Regions from separate parts of the Pseudomonas sp. CBS genome, predicted to be linked through region 2. Evidence: predicted binding sites of a transcription regulator. Region 2 holds the regulator's gene; the other holds the start of a gene.
What was found. The regulator sigma-54, encoded in region 2, starts transcription at its own class of promoters, with help from an activator protein. The targets are predictions, from matches to a motif close to ANTGGCATNNANNTTGCTNT.
Positions count from the first base shown of each region.

Region 1: a site for sigma-54 is predicted at 1,611-1,630, ahead of glnA (glutamate--ammonia ligase). Genes of this name have one in related genera too.

Region 1 is NZ_CP102929.1:4,760,442-4,763,857, reverse strand. Features, by position in the region: gene thiI (tRNA uracil 4-sulfurtransferase ThiI) at 1-1,397, opposite strand, end outside; gene glnA (glutamate--ammonia ligase) at 1,730-3,136, shown strand; gene NVB75_RS21835 (chorismate mutase) at 3,327-3,416, shown strand, end outside.
Region 2 is NZ_CP102929.1:3,311,007-3,314,422, reverse strand. Features, by position in the region: gene rapZ (RNase adapter RapZ) at 1-316, opposite strand, end outside; gene ptsN (PTS IIA-like nitrogen regulatory protein PtsN) at 319-783, opposite strand; gene hpf (ribosome hibernation-promoting factor, HPF/YfiA family) at 796-1,101, opposite strand; gene NVB75_RS15040 (RNA polymerase factor sigma-54) at 1,177-2,670, opposite strand; gene lptB (LPS export ABC transporter ATP-binding protein) at 2,855-3,416, opposite strand, start outside.

The DNA of each region.
Region 1 (3,416 bases), 1.4 Mb from region 2:
TGCAGGCGACTCATCACGCCTTTGTCGCAATACAACAGGTACTGACGGCTGTCATCCAGTTCCTTGAAACGCGCATTCAGTGCATAGAACGGCAGCGTTTGTACGTCGATGCCAGCAATTTCCAGCGGCTCGTCTTCAGCGGCATCCGGGTGACGGATGTCGATGATGATCTGACCGGCCAGAGCCTCGCTGACTTCTTCGATCTGCAAATCCTGGCCCAATTCGTCGATAACCCGATCGATCGGCACCAGCTTGGCGTTCTCAAGCGCTCGCTCGAGAACGGCCATGTCGAACTGTTGTTCTTCGTACTCCACGCGGTTGCGTTTGGCGTGGGTCTTGGGGTTCACCGAGATGACCCCGCAATATTCCGGCATGTGCTTGGCGAAATCCGCCGTGCCGATCTGGGTCGCCAGGTCGATGATGTCTTGCTTGTGACTGGCGATCAGCGGGCGCAATACCAGCTTCTCGGTCACAGAGTCGATCAACGACAGATTCGGCAGGGTCTGGCTGGACACCTGGGAAATCGCTTCACCGGTGACCAGTGCGTCGATTTCCAGCCGATCCGCGATTCGGGACGCAGCGCGCAACATCATACGCTTCAATACTACGCCCATATGACTGTTATCGACTTTCCCGAGAATTTCTCCCAGGACTTCCTCGAACGGGACGCTGACAAACAGCACCCGTTGCGAGCTGCCGTACTTCTTCCAGATGTAATGCGCGACTTCCATCACGCCCAATTCGTGTGCACGCCCGCCCAGGTTAAAGAAGCAGAAGTGGCTCATCAGCCCGCGGCGCATGATCTGGTAGGCCGCCACGGTGGAATCGAAACCGCCGGACATCAAGACCAGGGTCTGTTCCAGGGCGCCCAGCGGGTAGCCGCCGATGCTGTCGTGCTGGCTGTGGATCACGAACAACCGTTGGTCGCGAATTTCCATCCGCACTTCAATTTGCGGCGCTTTCAGGGAAATTCCGGCGGCGCCGCACTCGCGACGCAGCTTGCTGCCCACGTATTTCTCGACATCCATGGAGCTGAACGGGTGCTTGCCGGCGCGTTTGCAACGCACCGAAAAAACCTTGCCCGCCAGCACTTCGCCGTAGTGCTGTTTGCACTTTTCGGTGATGTCGTCGAAGTCACCCAGCGGGTACTCGTCGACCTGCAGGAAATGCGCGATGCCCGGCACGCAGCTCAGGCGCTCGGTCATGTCCTTCAAGGCCTTGGGGTCTGTGAGGCGGGTTTCCAGCTCGAGATTGTCCCACACACCGTTCACCACCACAGCCGGGTCCAGATCGCGGAGCACGGCACGGATGTTCTTGGCCAATTGACGGATGAAACGCATCCGTACCGGTCGGCTCTTGATGGTGATCTCGGGGAAGACTTTAACGATTAATTTCATGAAAACAGCGCGCGCAGGCCCAGCCGAAAAAGGGGGCGCGGATTATAGCGGAAATCGCTCAAGGTTTAACCAGTTAATATGCATCGAACCTTTCGCGCACCAAAACGGGTCATAAACGAAAATTCGCGCTACATTGCGGTGCGCATTTTCTTCCGCTTCAGCGGATTGCACCTTTATAGGGGCGTTTTTGTGGCAAAAAACCCATGTCGGGGCACTGGCATGCAATTTGCTCTCTTGTGAGGCAGGTTGCCTTGGTCGAGTATTCGCGCCGGCATCACCCACATTCTAAGGGCTACTCCACTACCCCAGCCCGAAGCCACCCGGAGGACACTATGTCGAAGTCGGTTCAACTCATCAAAGATCATGACGTCAAATGGATTGATCTGCGCTTCACGGACACCAAAGGCACTCAGCACCACGTGACCATGCCGGCTCGCGACGCGCTGGATGACGCCTTCTTCGAAGAAGGCAAAATGTTCGACGGCTCCTCCATTGCTGGCTGGAAAGGCATCGAAGCTTCCGACATGATCCTGATGCCGGACGACAGCACTGCCGTACTCGACCCGTTCACCGAAGACCCAACGCTGATCATCGTCTGCGACGTGATCGAGCCTTCGACCATGCAAGGCTACGACCGTGACCCACGTGCGATCGCCAAGCGCGCCGAGGAATACCTGAAGTCGACCGGTATCGGTGACACCGTATTCGTAGGTCCGGAACCAGAATTCTTCATCTTTGATTCGGTCAAGTTCAAGTCCGACATCTCTGGCTCCATGTTCAAAATCTTCTCCGAACAAGGTTCGTGGATGTCCGACCAGGACGTGGAAGGCGGCAACAAAGGCCACCGTCCAGGTATCAAAGGCGGCTACTTCCCGGTTCCTCCGTTCGACCACGACCACGAAATCCGTACCTCCATGTGCAACGCCATGGAAGAGATGGGCCTGGTCATCGAAGTTCACCACCACGAAGTGGCAACTGCCGGCCAAAACGAAATCGGTGTGAAGTTCAACACCCTGGTTGCCAAGGCTGACGAAGTACAGACCCTGAAGTACTGCGTACACAACGTGGCTGATGCCTACGGCCGTACCGCTACCTTCATGCCTAAGCCTCTGTACGGCGATAACGGTTCGGGTATGCACGTTCACCTGTCCATCGCCAAAGAAGGCAAGAACACCTTCGCTGGCGAAGGTTATGCCGGCCTATCCGACACCGCCCTGTACTTCATCGGCGGTATCATCAAGCACGGTAAGGCCCTGAACGGCTTCACCAACCCGTCGACCAACTCCTACAAGCGTCTGGTCCCAGGTTTCGAAGCGCCAGTGATGCTGGCCTACTCGGCTCGCAACCGTTCCGCCTCGATCCGTATTCCTTACGTGTCCAGCCCTCGCGCTCGCCGTATCGAAGCCCGTTTCCCGGATCCGGCAGCCAACCCGTACCTGGCCTTCGCTGCCCTGGTCATGGCCGGCCTGGACGGTATCCAGAACAAGATTCACCCAGGCGACGCCGCCGACAAAAACTTGTACGACCTGCCGCCTGAAGAGGCCAAAGAGATCCCACAAGTGTGCGGCAGCCTGAAAGAAGCCCTGGAAGAGCTGGACAAGGGCCGTGCGTTCCTGACCAAAGGCGGCGTGTTCAGCGACGACTTTATCGATGCCTACATCGCCCTGAAAAGCGAAGAAGAAATCAAGGTTCGTACCTTCGTACACCCACTGGAATACGAGCTGTACTACAGCTGCTGATCCGGTAGCGCTGCTTAACGTGGCGTGATGAAAAAGGGCCTCCTTCGGGAGGTCTTTTTTTTGCCCGCAAAACCCTGTGGGAGCGGGCTTGCCCGCGAAAAATCCAAAGGCGCCGCATTTCTTCAATATTTACGCGTTATCGTTAACGACCTTCGCGAGCAAGCTCGCGCCTACAGAAGAGGGTTCTGCCTTGAAATTCAAACTTGGGTTCATCTTGCTGGCCATCAGCGCCAATGTATTCGCAGCACCACCCACTCTCGCCCCACTGCTCGACAGCATC
Region 2 (3,416 bases):
GACGGGTTTCGGAGAAGCGCTTGAGCAGCGTCTCTTCATCGGCGTCCAGGTACAGCACATCGCAATGGATGTGCTTGGCCCGTACTTCTTCGAGCAGTTCCGGGAAACGAGTGAGGTGGCTGGGCAGGTTGCGGGCGTCGATCGAAACGGCGACCAGCGGTTGAGCCAGCTCGGTATGAATCAGTGCGCGTTCCGCCAGTTCAGGCAGCAGGCCAGCGGGCAGGTTATCGATGCAATAGAAGCCGTTGTCCTCAAGAACATTGAGGGCCGTGCTTTTACCTGAGCCGGAACGGCCGCTGACGATGATCAAACGCATGATTACTGCCCGTTTTGTTCATCCAGGACGACCTGGTAGAGCGCCTCATTGCTGGGGGCGCTGCGCAGTTTGTCGCGAACTTCTTTGCGGTCGAGCATGCTGGCGATCTGCCGAAGCAGTTCCAGGTGCGCATCGGTGGCGGCTTGGGGGACCAGCAGTACAAACAGCAGGTCAACCGGGGCGCCGTCGATGGCGTCGAAATCGATAGGGGCGTCCAGGTGCAGCAGGGCGCTGACTGGAGACTCACAGCCTTGCAGGCGGCAGTGAGGAATGGCGATGCCGTTGCCAAAGCCGGTTGAGCCGAGCTTTTCACGGGCGATCAGAGCCTCGTACACATCTTGCGTATCCATTTCGGGCACTTCGCGGCCGATCAGGTTGGCAATTTGTTCGAGGGCGCGCTTTTTACTGCCGCCCGGCACGTTCACGAGGGAACGGCCGGGGGTCAGGATGGTTTCAAGTCGGATCATGGGTGGGGAGTGTTAGCGGCCAGTGCCTTGAAGAAGGCTCTGCTGCTTTTCCTTATGCTTTTTAAGTTGGCGGTCAAGCTTGTCTGTGAGCAAGTCGATTGATGCATACATGTCTTCATGTTCGGCATTGGCGACCACTTCGCCACCAGGTATCTGAAGTGTCGCTTCGATTTTCTGCTGAAGCTTGTCGACCTTCATGATGACCTGCACGTTGGTGATCTTGTCGAAATGGCCCTCAAGCTTCTTCAGCTTCAGCTCGACGTATTCGCGCAATGGAGTGGTGACTTCTACATGGTGTCCACTGATGTTGACTTGCATACAGCTTCTCCTTCGTTGCCAGTGCATAAAGCGGCGGGTAGGAATACCCGCCACTGGAACGCTATGGCCCGCCCGTTACATCAAACGCTTACGCTCGCTGGAAGGCGCGATCCCAAGGGACTCGCGGTACTTGGCGACGGTTCGACGGGCGACCTGAATGCCTTGTGCCTCCAGTAAACCAGCGATCTTGCTGTCACTCAACGGCTTTTTCTGATTTTCCGCGGCAACCAGTTTTTTGATGATCGCGCGGATCGCCGTGGACGAGCATTCGCCGCCTTCGGAGGTGCTGACGTGGCTGGAGAAAAAGTATTTCAGCTCATAAATACCCCGTGGGGTATGCATGAATTTTTGCGTGGTCACCCGAGAAATCGTTGATTCGTGCATGCCCACCGCCTCGGCGATGTCGTGCAGTACCAGCGGCTTCATTGCTTCATCGCCGTATTCCAGGAAGCCGCGCTGGTGCTCGACGATCTGGGTGGCGACTTTCATCAGGGTTTCGTTGCGGCTTTGCAGGCTCTTGATGAACCAGCGGGCTTCCTGCAGTTGGTTACGCATGAAGGTGTTATCGGCGCTGGTGTCGGCGCGGCGCACAAAACCTGCGTATTGCGGATTGACCCGCAGGCGTGGCACCGATTCCTGGTTCAGCTCCACCAGCCACCGCTCATTGTCCTTGCGCACGATGACGTCGGGCACGACGTATTCGGCTTCGCTGGACTCGATCTGCGAGCCCGGGCGTGGGTTGAGGCTCTGCACCAGCTCGATGATCTGGCGCAGGTCATCTTCCTTGAGCTTCATGCGGCGCATCAGCTGGCTGTAGTCGCGGCTGCCCAGCAAATCGATGTAGTCGGTAACCAGGCGCTGCGCTTCGGCCAGCCAGGGGGTTTTGGCCGGCAATTGGCGCAGTTGCAGCAACAGGCACTCGCTGAGGGTGCGGGCGCCGATGCCGGCGGGCTCGAATTGCTGGATGCGGTGCAGGACGGCTTCGATTTCGTCCAGTTCGATGTCCAGTTCCGGATCGAAGGCCTCAAGGATCTCCTCAAGGGTCTCGTCCAGGTAGCCCTGGTTGTTGATGCAATCGATCAGGGTCACGGCGATCAGGCGATCGGTGTCGGACATCGGGGCCAGGTTCAGTTGCCAGAGCAAATGGCTCTGCAGGCTCTCGCCGGCGGACGTGCGGGTGGTGAAGTCCCACTCGTCATCATCATTGCTCGGCAGGCTGCTGGCGCTGGTCTGGTAGACGTCTTCCCAGGCCGTGTCCACGGGAAGCTCGTTGGGAATGCGTTCGTTCCATTCGCCTTCCTCAAGGTTATCCACCGTGGGGGCGGTTTCCTGGTAGGAGGGTTCCTGTACGTCGGGGTTGGGCTTTTGCTCGATGTTGTCGGCCAGCGGGTCTGCATTATCGAAGTCGTCGCCTTCTTCCTGGCGTTCGAGCATCGGATTGGACTCCAGGGCCTCCTGGATTTCCTGTTGCAGGTCCAGGGTCGACAATTGGAGCAGGCGGATGGCCTGTTGCAGCTGCGGTGTCATCGTCAGCTGCTGGCCCATTCTCAGGACTAGCGATGGTTTCATGGCAGGGGCTTAACACCTTATTCGCCGGCGCAATGCGCCATCCACGACAGGGCGCGTGAGCGCCAAACATAAGCAAATTATATGCCTGATATCGGGGGCTTTGCCTAGAGCGCGGTAACAATAAAAATACTGAGGTTTTTATTGACTACCGCGCTCCATGGCGAATGGCCTGATACCACCGTGTTTACAGGCGGAACTCGTGACCCAGATACACTTCCTTGACCAGTTCGTTGGCCAGGATAGTGGCGGAGTCACCTTCGGCAATCAGCTGTCCATCGTTCACGATATAGGCGGTTTCGCAGATATCGAGGGTCTCGCGGACGTTGTGGTCGGTGATCAATACACCGATGCCCTTGGCCTTGAGGTGATGGATGATCTGCTTGATGTCACCGACCGAGATCGGGTCGACACCGGCGAAGGGTTCGTCCAGCAGGATGAACTTCGGCGCAGTGGCCAGGGCGCGGGCGATTTCCACACGACGACGCTCGCCGCCGGAAAGGCTCATGCCGAGGTTGTCGCGAATGTGGTTGATGTGGAATTCCTGCAGCAGGCTTTCCAGCTCTTTCTTGCGCCCGGCACGGTCGAGTTCCTTGCGGGTCTCGAGGATGGCCATGATGTTGTCGGACACCGACAGCTTGCGAAAGATCGATGCTTCCTGGGGAAGATAGCCGATACCTGCCTGCGCACGACCGTGCATAGGCTGGTGGCTCACGTCCAGGTCGTCGATCAGGACGCGGCCTTGATCG